Regions from separate parts of the Paenibacillus liaoningensis genome, predicted to be linked through region 1. Evidence: predicted binding sites of a transcription regulator. Region 1 holds the regulator's gene; the other holds the start of a gene.
What was found. Region 1 encodes Rex, which represses fermentation and respiration genes when NADH is low (regulators of the CRP and FNR family bind a similar motif). Its sites were predicted from a motif close to TTGTGAAATATTTCACAA; they were not measured.
Positions count from the first base shown of each region.

Region 2: a site for Rex is predicted at 3,490-3,507, ahead of nadA (quinolinate synthase NadA). Genes of this name have one in related genera too.

Region 1 covers NZ_JCAALU010000018.1:48,947-56,741, forward strand. Annotated here, with positions in the region: gene panD (aspartate 1-decarboxylase) at 1-188, shown strand, start outside; gene AC6B99_RS25940 (tetratricopeptide repeat protein) at 302-1,039, shown strand; gene dinG (ATP-dependent DNA helicase DinG) at 1,058-3,922, shown strand; gene AC6B99_RS25950 (redox-sensing transcriptional repressor Rex) at 3,919-4,575, shown strand; gene AC6B99_RS25955 (amidohydrolase family protein) at 4,556-5,857, shown strand; gene AC6B99_RS25960 (hypothetical protein) at 5,857-6,384, shown strand; gene AC6B99_RS25965 (hypothetical protein) at 6,531-7,073, shown strand; gene AC6B99_RS25970 (AAA family ATPase) at 7,066-7,795, shown strand, end outside.
Region 2 covers NZ_JCAALU010000028.1:33,568-41,362, forward strand. Annotated here, with positions in the region: gene AC6B99_RS31170 (ABC transporter ATP-binding protein) at 1-1,096, shown strand, start outside; gene AC6B99_RS31175 (ABC transporter permease) at 1,102-2,196, shown strand; gene AC6B99_RS31180 (ABC transporter permease) at 2,198-3,160, shown strand; gene nadA (quinolinate synthase NadA) at 3,577-4,515, shown strand; gene nadB (L-aspartate oxidase) at 4,555-6,171, shown strand; gene nadC (carboxylating nicotinate-nucleotide diphosphorylase) at 6,164-7,048, shown strand; gene AC6B99_RS31200 (type III pantothenate kinase) at 7,045-7,795, shown strand, end outside.

The sequences.
Region 1 (7,795 bases):
CTGGCGTTATTTGCCTCAATGGCGCAGCTGCCCGACTCGTACAGCCAGGAGATACGGTCATTATTATTTCTTATGCATCGATGACGGAGGAAGAGGCTAGAAATTACAAGCCGCGCGTCGTTATTTTGGATGAGGCGAACCGTCCGGTGTCGCAAATGACGGAAGAAATTCATGCGACGATTTTGTAAGCAGGCGCAAGTCAGTTCCTCCGTTATGTAAAGGCTGGTTCCAAGTATGAAAAGCACCCGCTTAACAAAGAATGAGGTTATCACTCCTCAATTCTTTGGTGAAGGCGGGATGCATGATGTTCCAGCATATGTTTGCGACGATGAACGAAATGCTCGACAACATTATTGATTCCTACCCTCTGGCGGCGGAGGAACAGAAGCAATATTATGACGAGCAGCTTTACGCTTTGAAGCAAATCAGCGATTCTTTAATTGAGCAATGGATTGATTTTGAAGAAAAATTTGCCGTTTTCACAGAGGAAGAGGCCGAGCCTTCAAATGCTTCACTGCTTACAGCAGCAGCGGAGTATGTAGGACAAGCGCCAGCGGCTGTGCAGCCACTGCAGCAGCAGCAAGCAGAAAAGCCAAACGTCTCACAGCAGCCTATTTCTGGCATGACTGTGGAGCAAGCGGAGCTCATATCCAAAGGACAAGGCTATTATCAATTATTTATGTTTTCCCATGCTGCAAAGCAGTTCCAGCTTGCTGTAAACCACCTGCCGGAATGCAATTTAGCAAGGCTGTTTTTGGCTATGACGAATATGCACCTGCAAAATTGGAGTGAGGCGCAGCGTCATTTTCAACTGCTAATTGAACTTACGGACTATCCGAAATGGCTCGCTTTAAGCTATAATGCCCTTGGGTGCATTCAAGCGGTTCATTTAAACTTGGAGCAGGCAGAGCAATTTTTCCTTAAAGCCTATGAGCTGGACCCAAGCTTTAAGGATCCGCTGAATAATTTGCAGAGCTGCCGGGAACGTCCGCAGCAGTTGTCATTATTGTTCGGCAGCACGGAGCTATGCTGCTTGTGAGAGGATCGGATTTATTTTATGAAATATGCAGTGCTTGATTTGGAAACGACCGGACACAGCGCCTCCGATGATATTTTGCAGGTGGGGCTGGTCCTCCTTGATGATGATCTTGAAGTTATTCATACGTATAATTCGTTTGTAAAGCCAACGATTGCGATACCACCGTTTATTACGCAGCTAACGGGCATTGACGAGGCAATGGTGGCGGATGCTCCTGAGCTGTCTGATGTGCTGATGGATATGATTCCGCTGCTTGATGATGCGGTGCTTGTCGCGCATAATGTCAATTTTGACGCTGGTTTTCTGAACCAAGCGCTTGATCGCAGCGGCTACCACACGTTTGCAGGGCGCAGGCTCGATACGATTGAGCTGCTGCGCATTCTTTTTCCATCGATTACGTCTTACCAGCTTGGTGCTGTGTCTGAGCAGTTCGGCATTACGCATGATCATCATCATCGCGCTGATAGCGATGCGATGGCGACCGCCGTTATATTCGCCAAATCAGTTCAAAAGCTACGGAGCTTGCCGCTGCTGACTTTGCAGCGGTTATCTTCGCTTGTAGACAATGGCAGCGATTTAAGCTGGTTTATTACACTGACGCTTAAGCAGGTGGAACAGAACATCGTTATGGGTGTTCCGGATTATGATTTTTTCAACCAGTTTGCGTTGAAAGCCAGAGAATGGACAGAGGAAAAGCCCGCGCGAAGCGAAGAGGGAGCCTCGCCTTTGCAGGATATGTCATTCGAGCAATATTTGGATGAAATCAAGCAGCGTTTTATTGAGCAATTCCCGAATTATGAAGAACGCGAAGCGCAAATGACGATGTTCCATGAAGTGTTTGATTCGCTGGACAGCAAACGCCATTTGCTCATTGAAGCGGGTACAGGTACAGGAAAGTCTCTCGGTTATCTGATTCCAGCGCTCTATTATGGTATCCGTCAAGATGAGAAGATAGTCGTCAGCACGCATACCATTAATTTGCAAGAGCAGCTAAGGCATCGCGATGTGCCGCTGCTTAAACAGATTTTGCCGATAGAGTTCCGAGCTTCTATTTTCAAGGGCAGAGGGAATTATTTGTGCCTGCGCAAATTTGAAAGTAAAATAAATACGAGGGATATGATGTCCCCCGTTGATGATGCAATTACTGCCTCGCAAATGGTCGTTTGGCTGGGCGAGACGGAAACAGGCGATCAGGAAGAGCTGAATTTCAGCAACAAGGGGACTGATTTCTGGTCGACCGTTGCCAGTGATGCAGATTCCTGTCTGAACCGGGCTTGTCCTTGGTTCAAACGCTGCTATTACCATCGTGCTAAGCATGAAGCTAATATTGCCGATGTGTGCATTACGAATCACTCCATGCTGTTTACAGACATTCAAGCGGATCATCGGCTGCTGCCGACTTACAGCCATTTGATTGTCGATGAAGCACATCATGTGGAGGAAGTAGCCAGCAAGCATTTAGGCATGCAGCTCGGCTATTATTCGATAACGAATGCGATTACGCGGATGTTCAAGGATAGTCGTTCCGGCTTGCTGCCATCGTTGCGCATTCATCTTCAGCAGGAAAGCGATGAGCGGGTTCAAGGCTGGCTTGAAACGATTGACACCATTATCCCGACCTTCACGGAAGTGAAGGAGCATTGGGAGAGGCTGTTTGAAATGCTGTACAGCTTTGTGCAAGCTTCTCCTGACGCGATGGGTGAAAACAATCAATCCGTTTATCGTCTGCGAGGCGATAGCCTGCCGGAAGGCTGGTCCGAAGTGCTCGCCGAAGAGACCAATATTCATACGGAGCTCATTCGCGTGCTGAAGACAGCTGAGAAAATGTCCGAGGAAATTAAAGACCGCATCGATGAGCTGGCCGTACAGGCGCTTGTAACGGATCTGAATGGCGTTTTGCGCGATTTGACGAGAGTTAAGGATGATCTGCGCAGCTTTATGAAAGTCGATCAGACGACTGACGTATTCTGGCTGGAAGCCAACATGACCTACAAGCATCGCTCGCTGCATCTTTATGCGGTGCCGATTGATGTGAGCAGCCAGCTTCAGCAGTATTTATTTGATGTGAAGGACAGCATTATTTTAACGTCAGCCACCCTTTCGGTGCAAAAGTCATTCCAGTTCGCCGAAGAGCAGCTTGGACTTAGCGGCTTTGAAGAGGCGGGCAGATTGCGCACCGTGCAGCTGGCATCGCCGTTTAATTACCGGGAGCAGGCGCTCGTCATTATTCCGCGCAATTTCCCTGTTCTTAAAGGCTCGGCGGGCGAGCCCGCATTTATTTCAATGCTCGTCTCTTCTTTGGCAGATGCAGTGCAGCAGACCAATGGCAGAATGCTGGTGCTGTTCACCTCTTACCGAATGCTCAAGCAGGTATATGACCCGCTTAAAGCGGCGCTCGCGGCCACCAGCCTTCAAGTGCTGGGCCAAGGCATCGACAGCGGCAATCGTACGAAGCTGACGCGGCGTTTTTTGCAGCAGCCAGAGTCCGTACTGCTTGGTACAAGCAGCTTTTGGGAAGGCGTTGATATTCCAGGCGAAGCCTTGACTTGCCTTGCCATCGTCCGATTGCCGTTCCAACCGCCCAATCATCCGCTGCTGGAAGCGAAGTCGGAATTGCTGCAGCGCCAAAAGCAAAATCCATTTATGAAGCTGTCAATTCCGCAAGCGGTTATTCGCTTCAAGCAGGGATTCGGCAGGCTCGTGCGAACGGCGAAGGATAAAGGCATTGTCATTATTTATGATACGCGAGTGATTGAAACGTATTATGGCAAGCATTTTCTGTATTCCTTGCCTGGCCCGAAAATTGAGCATATGCATATAGAGCAAATTGTACCGAGAATGAAAGAATGGCTTGGTGCCGAGAGGGAGGAGGAGAACGGGTGAAGCAGACGAAAATATCGGAGGCCGTCGTAAGACGCCTCCCCATTTACCTGCAAGTGCTGAACGAGCTGAACAACCGGGAGGTGCAGACCGTTTCGTCCCAGGAGCTTGGCGTCAAGCTGGATTTGAATCCGGCGCAAATCCGCAAGGACTTGGCGTATTTCGGCGATTTTGGCCGTAAGGGCATCGGCTATGATGTGACGTATTTAATTGAAAAAATCCGCCAAATTCTCAAGCTTGATCAGACGATAAATGTCGCCCTTGTCGGAGCTGGTAATTTAGGCCATGCGCTGTGCAATTATAATAAATACTCCAAAGACAATATGAAAATCATCGCGGTGTTTGATGTGCATCCATCTAAAATCGGCTCGCAAATTAATAATTTGACCGTTATGCCGATGGATATGCTGAAACAAACGGTGGAGGAAAACAATATCCGGATCGGCATTATAACCGTTCCCGGATTTGAAGCGCAAAACGTTGCTAATCAATTTATTGACGCCGGCATTGAAGGCTTGCTTAATTTTGCCCCAGCGATATTGAAGGTACCTGAGGAAATTCGCATACATCATGCTGACTTTACGAAAGAGCTGCTAAGTCTGGCCTATTACTTGGAGAGGGAAAGGGATGACGAAAATGAGCCAAATTTGGATTGAAAATGGACGTTTTGTAACGATGGAGGATGGCGAGCATGTGCTGCAAGGGCATATGGTTGTAACCGATGATCGCATTACATATATCGGAGCAGAAGCTCCAACTGGGCTGCAAGCCGATGTGCAAAAGCTGGATGGCAGCAAGCTTGCTTTTATGCCGGGTCTAGTAAACACGCATGGACATGCGGCTATGACTTTGCTGCGCGGCTATTCCGATGATCAAAACCTGCAAGTATGGCTGGAGCAAAAAATGTGGCCGATGGAAGGCAAATACATCGACCTTGATACCCGTGCGGGCAGCGCGCTTGCCGTGGTGGAAATGCTTAAATCCGGTACGACAGCTTTCGTGGATATGTATGACCGCATGGACCAGCTGGCCGAAGTTGTTGAACAGTCCGGCATTCGCGGCTGTCTGACGCGCGGCGTCATCGGCCTTTGCCCGGAGGATGTACAGCAAGCTAAGCTGGCGGAAGCGATTGCTTTCGCACGCGATTGGAACGGCAAGGCCGATGGCCGGATTACGACGATGATTTCGCCGCATGCGCCTTATACATGCCCGCCAGATTATATTGAGAAATTTGTTCAGGCCGCTCATGATTATGATTTGCCACTGCATACGCATATGTCAGAATCGATTGCCGAAGTAGAGCAGAACGTTCGCGATTATGGCGTTCGTCCCGTTCAGCATCTCGACAATTTAGGCTTCTTCTCGCGTCCGGCGCTCGTTGCTCATGCGGTGCATTTGAATGACGAGGAAATTGCGCTGCTGGCTGAACGCAAAGTAGCCGTATCGCATAACCCGGTCAGCAACCTCAAGCTGGCAAGCGGCATTGCCCGCGTGCCTGCTTTGCTTCGCGCAGGTGTAACTGTATCATTAGGCACGGACAGCGCGGCGAGCAACAACAATCTTGATCTATTCAAGGAAATCAATCTTGCGGCTTTGCTGCATAAAGGTGTTTCTGGCGATCCTACGGTTGTGCCAGCCATTGAAGCTTTGCGTATGGGAACGGTATACGGCGCTCGCTCCATTTGGCAGGAGGATTCCATTGGCCGCCTGCGCGTTGGCATGAAGGCTGACTTCATCGCGATCGATATTGAACAGCCGCATTTTTATCCACAGACGGATATTGTGTCCCATTTGGTATATGCCGGCTCTGGCCGCGACGTTAAGCATGTATGGGTGGACGGCCGCCAAGTTGTACGGGATGGCGAATGCACGCTGCTTGATGAGGAGAAAATTCGTCACGATGCTCAGGCGAGCTTCGAGAGGCTGTTGAAGGCATAATGCGGGCGAGAACGAGAAAGCCGTTTTGGACGGTAAAACGGGCTGTCTTTATTTCAGTTATTTTTGTTATCGCATTGCTGACCGTTACGATTGTTTATTACCGAACTGTGCATAAGGATTTATGGGCAGAGGAAGCCCCTATTAAAGCGCATGCTATTGAAGCCGCGCAGTTGACGGAAGTCACCGGGATGACGAAGCAGGTGTGGGATGGCATTTCCTGGGTTGTAAAAGGGAATACGGCTGATGAACAAGACGTTTATGTATTTCTAACGACAGCGGAAGGTCCTGTGCTCACGGTGAAAGCGACCGAGCATATTACTCAAGAGCAGGCGGATACTGCTTTACTGGGCAGCGAGCCGGATGCGGATATTAAAAGAACACAGCCGGGTTTGCTGAACGGCGAGCCGGTATGGGAAATTTTTTATAGCCGTGATGAAGCGATAACGAAATATTATTATGCGTATTATTCGTTCCGCGATGGCGCATTTTTGAAGAAATATAGTTTAGTAGGTGACAAGGCGTCCTAGCTGTAATGGATGCCTTAGCTGTAACAGTTGGAATTGCTGGCTATTATTACACCCCCTTATTCAACAGGCGATGTGATATACTTTCGTGTATCGGAGTGGATATGCGTTTGGTATATCACCGTCATTTTGAGAGGGGGATTTTTACGATGTTCAAACTCAAGATTATGCCGATTTTGCTAACAGCTGCTGCGTCCGCCCTCGTTTTATTTGGAGGCTGGCTTATTTATCATCAGGTTGCATTCGCAGCTCCGCTTGCCAAGGCGGTTGATTCAATAGAAGGCATTGTTTCATCCGAGACACCTATTATGGATACGGACCGTATTACTTTCCCGCTGACGCTTTCAGCTGGAGCGGATTTAAAGCATGTATATGAAACGATAGCGGGGCAAAGCAAATCTGTCATTGGAGGCCGCGACATTCAGCTCGATATTGCGAATACAAGCTCGAACGCCAAGCTGGATCAGCTTTGGTCATCGTCTCTATTCAAAGTGGCTGAAGCGATGGAGCACAAAAACTATTCGACTATTCCTGAGACGTTGAAAGCTTTGGCGGATGAACATTCAGGTGTTCACGCCGTTACCGATATGGATGACACCAATATATACATTACGCTGAAAGATGGTACGGCTACGAAGTATATCGTGCTTCCGCGTGTAGCCGCACAGCTGGAGGTGTCCAGTTATGCGTAAATACGGCATCGAAATGGCAATTGGTTTTATTCCGGTATTGATTGCCTTTCTTTTATTTGTGAATGTGAATTTAATGCCTTTTGTGCTGCTTGTCATTATCGCAGCTGCTGTCGTTTATTTAGCGACCGGCAGAGGAAAGCTTGCACATGCTTCAGGTACGAAGCGGCGGAAGGTATCGGACAGCGTGCCATTCTCCTTTGAGCAAATTGGCGGACAGGAGCGTGCCAAGCAGGAGTTGATCGAGGCGCTCGATTTTCTAGTCCGGCATGAGGAACTGAGCAAGCTCGGCATTCGGCCGTTGAAGGGAATTTTGCTGACGGGACCGCCGGGAACCGGGAAGACGCTAATGGCGAAGGCAGCCGCGCAATATACCGATTCGATTTATTTGGCTGCCTCCGGCAGTGAATTTGTGGAGATGTACGTCGGCGTCGGGGCAGGCCGGATTCGTGACTTATTCAAAGAAGCGCGGACGAAAGCGAAGAAAGCGGGCAAGGAAAGCGCCGTTATTTTTATCGATGAGATCGAGGTTATCGGCGGCAAGCGCGATGGCGGACAGCATCGGGAATATGATCAAACGCTTAATCAGCTGCTTACGGAAATGGACGGCATTCATGCGGATACGGCACCGCGGCTGCTCATTATTGCGGCAACGAACCGTAAGGAAATGCTCGACAGCGCACTGCTGAGGCCCGGACGATTCGACCGCCATATTGGTGTGGAGC
Region 2 (7,795 bases), on a different contig from region 1:
GCGTGTGGAAATTTTGAAAACTTTGTACCGCGGGGCCGAAATTTTGATCTTCGATGAACCGACAGCGGTGCTGACCGTACAGGAAATCGAAGAGCTGATTGGTATTTTGCGCAATTTGGCTGCCGAAGGCAAGTCCATTATTTTGATTACGCATAAGCTAAAAGAGGTTATGGCACTTGCGGATTCCGTTACGGTTATTCGTCGTGGCAAGGTTGTGCGTACCGTCACGACCAAAGAAACGAATGAGCAGCAGCTTGCTGAACTTATGGTAGGCCGCGATGTTAATTTCCAGGCTATAAAGACTAAGAAAGAGCCCGGAGAGCTTATCGTATCCGTTGACAACCTTACGATGAAGGGCGAAGAGAAAAAACTTGTTCTGAACGGAGTAGCCTTTGATATCCGTGCGGGCGAAATTTTGGGTATTGCTGGTGTTGATGGAAATGGACAAAGTGAACTAGTACAGGCCATTACAGGAATGCGTAAAGCATCAGGCGGATCTGTAAAGCTTCAGGGTAAGGAAATGATCAATAAAACGCCGCGCCAGTTGTCCGTTGCAGGCGTAAGCCACATTCCAGAGGATCGTCACAAGCATGGTATGGTACTAGATTTCACGCTCAGCGAAAACATGGTGCTGGATACGTATTTTGATCCTCAGTTCGGGAAAAACGGCTTTATCGATTATAAAGCAATAGACTTGCTTGCGAATCAATTAGTAACGGAGTTTGATGTACGTTCGTCAGGTATTGGGGCGAAGGCCCGCTCCTTGTCGGGCGGCAACCAGCAGAAGGCTATTATTGCGCGTGAGCTCTGGAAAAACCCATCTTTACTCATTGCTGTGCAGCCGACTCGTGGCTTGGATATAGGGGCGATCGAATATGTGCATAAGCGGCTGATTGAAGCGCGGGATGCAGGTAAAGCGATTTTGCTTGTATCGTTCGAACTGGATGAGCTGTACGCGTTGTCTGACCGCATTGCGGTTATGTATGAAGGTAAAATAATGGGCTATGCCGATGCTGATCAGCGTGATGATCAACAGCTGGGTCTAATGATGGCAGGCAATTCGGCGGCGAATGAGCCGAGCAAAGGTGGGAGATAGCAACCATGGATAAAGTCAAAGGAATTGCTGGAAAAACATTCAATAAAACATCTTTCCTCGTCCCCTTGGTGGCTATCATTTTGGGTCTGTTATGCGGGGCGATAGCCATGCTGGCAGGCGGGTTCGATCCTATACTGGCTTACCAATCGCTGATCAAAAAGCTATTTGGCAGTCCTTACGATATGGGCGAGGCTATTCGTGCAATTACCCCGCTGATATTCACAGGTACAGCGGTTGCTTTCGCTTTCCGTACGGGCCTGTTTAATATCGGGGTAGAAGGCCAGTTCATGATGGGTATGACTGGTGCAACCGTCATCGGGATTACGCTTGACCTACCGTGGTTTCTACATGCTCCGCTTGCTATTATTGTCGGAGCGCTGTGCGGAGGCTTATGGGCGGCCTTGACCGGCTATTTGAAGGCTGTTCGCGGCGTTAACGAAGTTATTTCTTCCATCATGTTGAACTGGGTCGCGCTTTATTTGTCCAATTACATTATTCGCGCATTTTTTGTGGCAAAAGGGCAGCAAAAATCAGATCCAATCCAAGAATCTGCACTGGTATCGATTGGCTGGTTGTCCGATGCGATGGATCATGCCCGTATGCATTGGGGTACGGTCATTGCCTTGCTCGGTATTGGTGTATTTTATATTATTCTGTGGAGAACGAAGCAGGGCTATGAGCTCAGAGCAGTGGGACAAAGCCCTGACGCAGCGCTGTATGCAGGCATTAATGTCAATCGCACCATTGTAAAGTCGATGTTTATTAGCGGCTTGTTTGCGGGGCTGGCAGGCGTGTTTGAGACGCTGGGCGTATTTGGCTATCAGACGATTCTAGCAGCGCCATGGGGCTATGGCTTTGATGGTATCGCAGTTGCTTTGCTTGGCGGCAATACGCCAATTGGCGTATTGTTCGGTGCTATACTGTTCGGTGGTCTCAGCTATGGCTCTGCGGGTATGAGCTTTGGAGCGGGCGTACCGCCAGAGCTCGTTCGAATCGTTATTGGTTCGATCATCTTCTTTATTGCTTCGCATGGCATAGTAAAGTTTTTCATAAAACCATTCCTTGGACGACGTGCAGACAAGCGTAAGGAGGCGATCTAATATGAATGCACTGGAAATATTGGGTCAGCTTGTTAACGTTACGCTTGTATTTTCTACGGCGCTTATTTTTACCGGTCTCGGTGGTCTCTTTTCTGAGCGATCTGGCGTTATTAATATCGGTCTCGAAGGCCTGATGGTGTCAGGCGCGTTCGCGGCAGCAGTCATTACCGACTATGCGATACAAGCTGGTTATGAGGAATCTGCTCCGTGGATAGGCTTAGTGGGGGCAGCTATATATGGGGTGATATTTGCCCTTCTACATGCGGTATCTACCATTACATTTAAGGCGGATCAGACGATAGTCGGTGTCGTTATTAATATTTTGGCAGCGGGCATCGCGATTTATTTGACGAAGAGCTTGTATGAAGGTTCGGGACAGACAACAACGCTGACTCATGTATTCAACAAATGGGAAATCCCTTATTTATCAGATATTCCGTTTTTTGGAGAGGCGTTCTTTAAAGCTTATCCGACGACATATGTTGTTATTTTGCTTGTCATTATCAGCTATATTGTACTGTACAAAACGCACTTCGGCTTGCGCCTTCGCGCAGTCGGAGAATACCCGAGCTCGGCCGACACAGTGGGGATCAGCGTAACAAAATACCGTTATATCGGCGTGCTGCTTAGCGGCGCACTTGCAGGTCTTGGCGGTGCGACCATTACGTTAACAACGACGAGCAACTTTGCCCATAATACCATTTCGGGCCAAGGCTTTATCGCTATCGCGGCTGTAATTTTCGGAAAATGGAATCCGCTTGGCGTTGCGGGAGCTGCTATTTTCTTCGGCTTCGCGCAAGCGATTCGCAACTTTGCCCAACTGTTCGATTGGTCGCAGCAAATTCCGACCGAGTTTTTCTATATGCTGCCATACGTATTGACGTTGGTTGTACTCGTAGGTGCAGTAGGACGTTCTTCTGCTCCAGGCTCGCTTGGCGAACCATACGATCCGGCAAAACGCTAATAGAATCAAAGAGCTCCAAACTTCCCATGGATATCACGTATGTCGTGATCAATCCAAGGGAAGTTTTTTGTATTCTGATTATTTGCGCAAGGTTAGTCACAGAAAACCCACGATTGTGGATAACTTGTTGATAACTATGTGCGTAAATGCTGCATTTATACACAATAGTCGCCAATGATGGAAAGTTCAGCTGCGGCAGGCGCTATTTTCAATGGGAATTCACACTTTTGTCATAAACGCATTGACAGCATGATCTGCCTGGAGTAAATTAAACCTTATCAAATGAATTTACCGTAAAGGTCAAATGAAAGGCGAACGACTTTTTAGGTTTGTGCATCAATTCACAAAGTCGGAAGTAGCCATATCTGGAATGGGCAATCAGCTTGCCCTTCCCTCATAAGAGGAGAGGATTAACTGTGGAAGCACTGGCACTTGAACGCAAGGCGGAGCAGAACCGCGAACTGCGGGAACGGCTAATGCAATTGAAGAAAGAGCGCAACGCCATCATTCTTGCTCATTATTATCAGCGTGATGAAATTCAAGAGGTTGCAGATTTCCGTGGAGATTCTTTTTTGCTAGCACAAAAAGCGGCGCAGACGGACGCGGATGTTATCGTATTTTGCGGCGTGCATTTTATGGGCGAGAGCGCAAAAATTTTGGCACCGAACAAAACGGTTATTATTCCGGACGAGCGTGCAGGCTGCCCGATGGCGGATATGGTCAATGTCGATGGTCTTCGCAAGCTGAAAGCCCAGCATCCGAATGCGACCGTCGTTACGTATATTAACTCATCTGCCGAAATTAAGGCAGAGACTGACATTTGTTGTACATCGGCAAATGCGGTTAACGTTGTAAACTCCGTGGAAGGCCAAGACGTCATTTGGGTACCGGACAAAAACCTTGGGCATTACGTGCAGCAGAAAACCGATAAGAATATGATTATCTGGGAAGGTTACTGCAACACGCACGACATGTTGACGGTCAAGGATGTAGAGGAAATGAAGGCGAAACACCCGAATGCGCAGTTTGTTGTGCATCCTGAGTGCCGCCCTGAAGTGGTGGAGCTGGGTGATTTTGTCGGCAGTACGACAGCGATTATTAAATACTGCAAGGAATCGGATTGCAAGGAGTTCATCGTCGGCACGGAGGATGGCACTGGCTATCAGCTGCGGCTGGACAGCCCGGACAAAACATTCCTTTTTGCATCTAAATATTTGGTCTGCCCGAACATGAAGGTTAATAACCTCAAAAAGCTGGTAAAATGCCTCGAAACGATGCAGCCGCAAATCTATGTACCGCCGCATGTGGCGGATCAAGCACGCTTGTCCTTGGAGCGCATGTTACTCGTGAAATAGGAGCAGCATGCGCTACTCCTATGCCTGGAGGCGCGAAAAATGATTCCCAGATACCTTGTAGACATCAATTTAGACGAACTGCCGGTAATCGAGAAGGATGTTATTGTGATTGGGGCCGGCATTGCCGGTCTTTTTACCGCACTTCGGGCAAGTGATCGGCATTCCGTGCTGATGATTACGAAGAAGTCGCTGCTGGACAGCAACACCCGCTATGCGCAGGGCGGCATTGCCGCGGTCATATCGGAGGATGATTCACCCGCTTATCACAGCGATGACACGTTGATTGCGGGAGCGGGCTTGTGCTCGGAGGATGCGGTCAATGTGCTTGTGCACGAGGGGCCAGAGGGTGTAAATCAGCTCATTGAAATGGGCACGCAGTTCGATTTGGAAAATGGCGAGTTTGCGCTGACGAAGGAAGGCGCTCACAGCCAGCGCCGTATTTTGCATGCGAATGGGGATGCGACGGGCTACGAAATTGTACGAGCCTTATCGGAGAAAGCGTTGTCTAAGCCGGGTATTGAAGTTTGGGACGACCATTTTGTCATCGATTTGGTGACTAATGATGGAGAATGTGTTGGCGCTGTTGTGCAAAAGCCCGACGGCTCGCGTCTGCTTGTGCGCGGCAAGGCGACCATTTTATGCTCTGGCGGAGCCGGCCAGCTCTATCGTTACACGACGAATCCTGAAGTAGCCACAGGCGATGGGATCGCAATGGCTTACCGGGCAGGAGCTTATATACAGGATGTAGAGTTTGTTCAATTCCATCCGACCTCCCTATGCTACCCAGGGGCGCCGCGGTTCCTGATTTCAGAAGCGGTGCGCGGCGAGGGAGCCGTACTTCGCAATACGCGGGGCGAGCGTTTTATGGAGCATTACCATCCTCAGCTGGAGCTGGCGCCGCGTGACGTGGTGGCCCGCGCCATTATTAGCGAGATGGAGGCCACGAAATCAACCTTCGTTTATTTGGATGTGACGCATGAGTCGCCGGATATGGTGAAGCATCGTTTTCCGAATATTTATGAATTCTGCTTGCGTTATGGTTTGGATCTGACGACGGATTGGATTCCGGTTGCCCCTGCTGCACATTATATGATGGGCGGCGTTAAAACCGATCTCGATGGGGAAACCAATATTAAAAGGCTGTTCGCCTGCGGCGAGGTTTCCTCGACAGGCGTTCACGGAGCGAATCGCTTAGCGAGCAATTCGCTGTCGGAAGCGGTCGTTTTCGGCAAGCGAATCGTCGAGGCGATTGATAAACTTGCAGAGCATGCAGAGATTCAGCCTATAATAGAGAGCAGCGTACCGCGCAGCAGCGTGCCGATTCAGGCCGTTGTGGAGCGGAGATTGAAGCTGCAAAAGATTATGGTCAGGTACGCAGGCTTGCAGCGTGATGCGAAGGGTTTGGAGAAGGGTCTTGAAGAGCTGCGGCGCCAGCTTCCGATTTTTCAAGCGATGCTGACCAAGCGGGAAGAATTTGAATTTGCCAATATGTTGACATGCGCCCTGCTGATGGCGGAATCCGCTTTGCAGCGGGAGGAGAGCCGCGGCGCGCATTACCGTGAGGACTTCCCGGAGCGCAATGATCAGGCTTGGCGCAAGCATACTGTAATGCACCGTGTATACGGGAGGACAGAGGAGCGGTTAACCAATGTTTGAGACGACGCTGGACGGCTATAATGAAGCACTGCGCGCACAAATACGCAGCTGGCTTGCGGAAGATATCGGAAGCGGCGATGTAACGACCGCTATGACGATTCCGCGCGGGGCGCAGGCGAAGGCTGTTATTCATGTAAAGGAAAATGGACGGATTGCCGGCATTCCGATTGCTCGCCTTGTGTTTGAAACCGTTGATCGCTCGCTGGTCTTCACGGCGAAGGTTGAGGATGGGCAGTATGTGGAAAAAGGCACCGTGCTCGCGGAAGTAGAGGGCAGCATCCATAGTCTGCTGACAGGGGAGCGCCTTGCGCTTAATTTAATGCAGCGGATGTCCGGCGTTGCGACGAAGACAAGCGAATTTGTAGCGGCTTTGCAGGGCTTGCCGGTTAGGCTGGTCGACACGCGCAAAACGACGCCAGGCCATCGCTTGCTTGAAAAATATGCCGTTCGCGTAGGCGGCGGCTCGAATCACCGGTTTGGCTTGTATGATGCCGTTATGATCAAGGATAATCATATTAAGGGCGCAGGCGGTATTCGGGAAGCGGTGGAAGCAGCGCGAGCAGGCATTCCCCATACGATGAAGATTGAAGTGGAGACGGAATCTTTGGAGCAGGTCGATGAGGCGATTGCATGCGGCGCTGATATTATTATGCTCGACAATATGCCGCAAGATATGATGAAGGCAGCTGTCAAGCAAATCAAGCAGCGCTCGCCACATGTTATTGTAGAAGCTTCGGGCAATGTGCGGCTTGATACGATTTACGGCATAGCCGCTTGCGGTGTAGATGTCATTTCGGTAGGAGGCCTTACCTACTCCTTTCAATCGCTTGATATTAGTCTCGACCTTAATGCGAAGAAGGGAGGGGCAATGTCTTGATTCTCGTCATTGACGTCGGCAATACGAATATAGTGCTGGGCATTTATCAAGGCAAGGAGCTGCTCCATCACTGGAGGCTCAGCACGAATCGTTCCGCTACAGTTGATGAATATGGCATCAACTTTCATCATTTGTTTCATTTTGCCGGCATGCGTTTGGAGCAGATGGAAGGCGTCATTATTTCATCCGTCGTTCCGCCGCTGATGCGGACGCTGGAGCAGCTGTGCATGAAGTATTTGCGCAAGAAACCGTATATCGTCGGCCCAGGCGTGAAGACAGGACTCAATATCCGGTATGAAAACCCTCGCGAGGTTGGTGCTGACCGCATCGTGAATTCGGTGGCGGGCATCGTCAAATATGGCAGCCCGCTTATTGTCGTCGACTTTGGCACCGCAACGACGTTTGATTACATTGATGCCGCTGGCAGCTATTTGGGCGGCGCCATTGTGCCGGGCATTGCTATCTCGACAGAGGCGCTTTATCAGCGGGCGGCGAAGCTGCCGCGCATTGAGCTGGTGAAGCCGCCAAGCGTAATCGGCCGCAATCCGGTCACATCTATGCAGGCGGGCATTATATACGGCTATGCTGGACAAGTGGACGGTATCGTGCGCAGAATTCGCAAGGAGTTTAAAGTTTCGCCGCGTGTCATCGCGACGGGCGGCTTGGCTGAGTTAATTAGCTCAGAATCGGAAACGATAGATGAAGTTGATCCGCTTCTGACATTAGAAGGCTTGCGTATTATATATG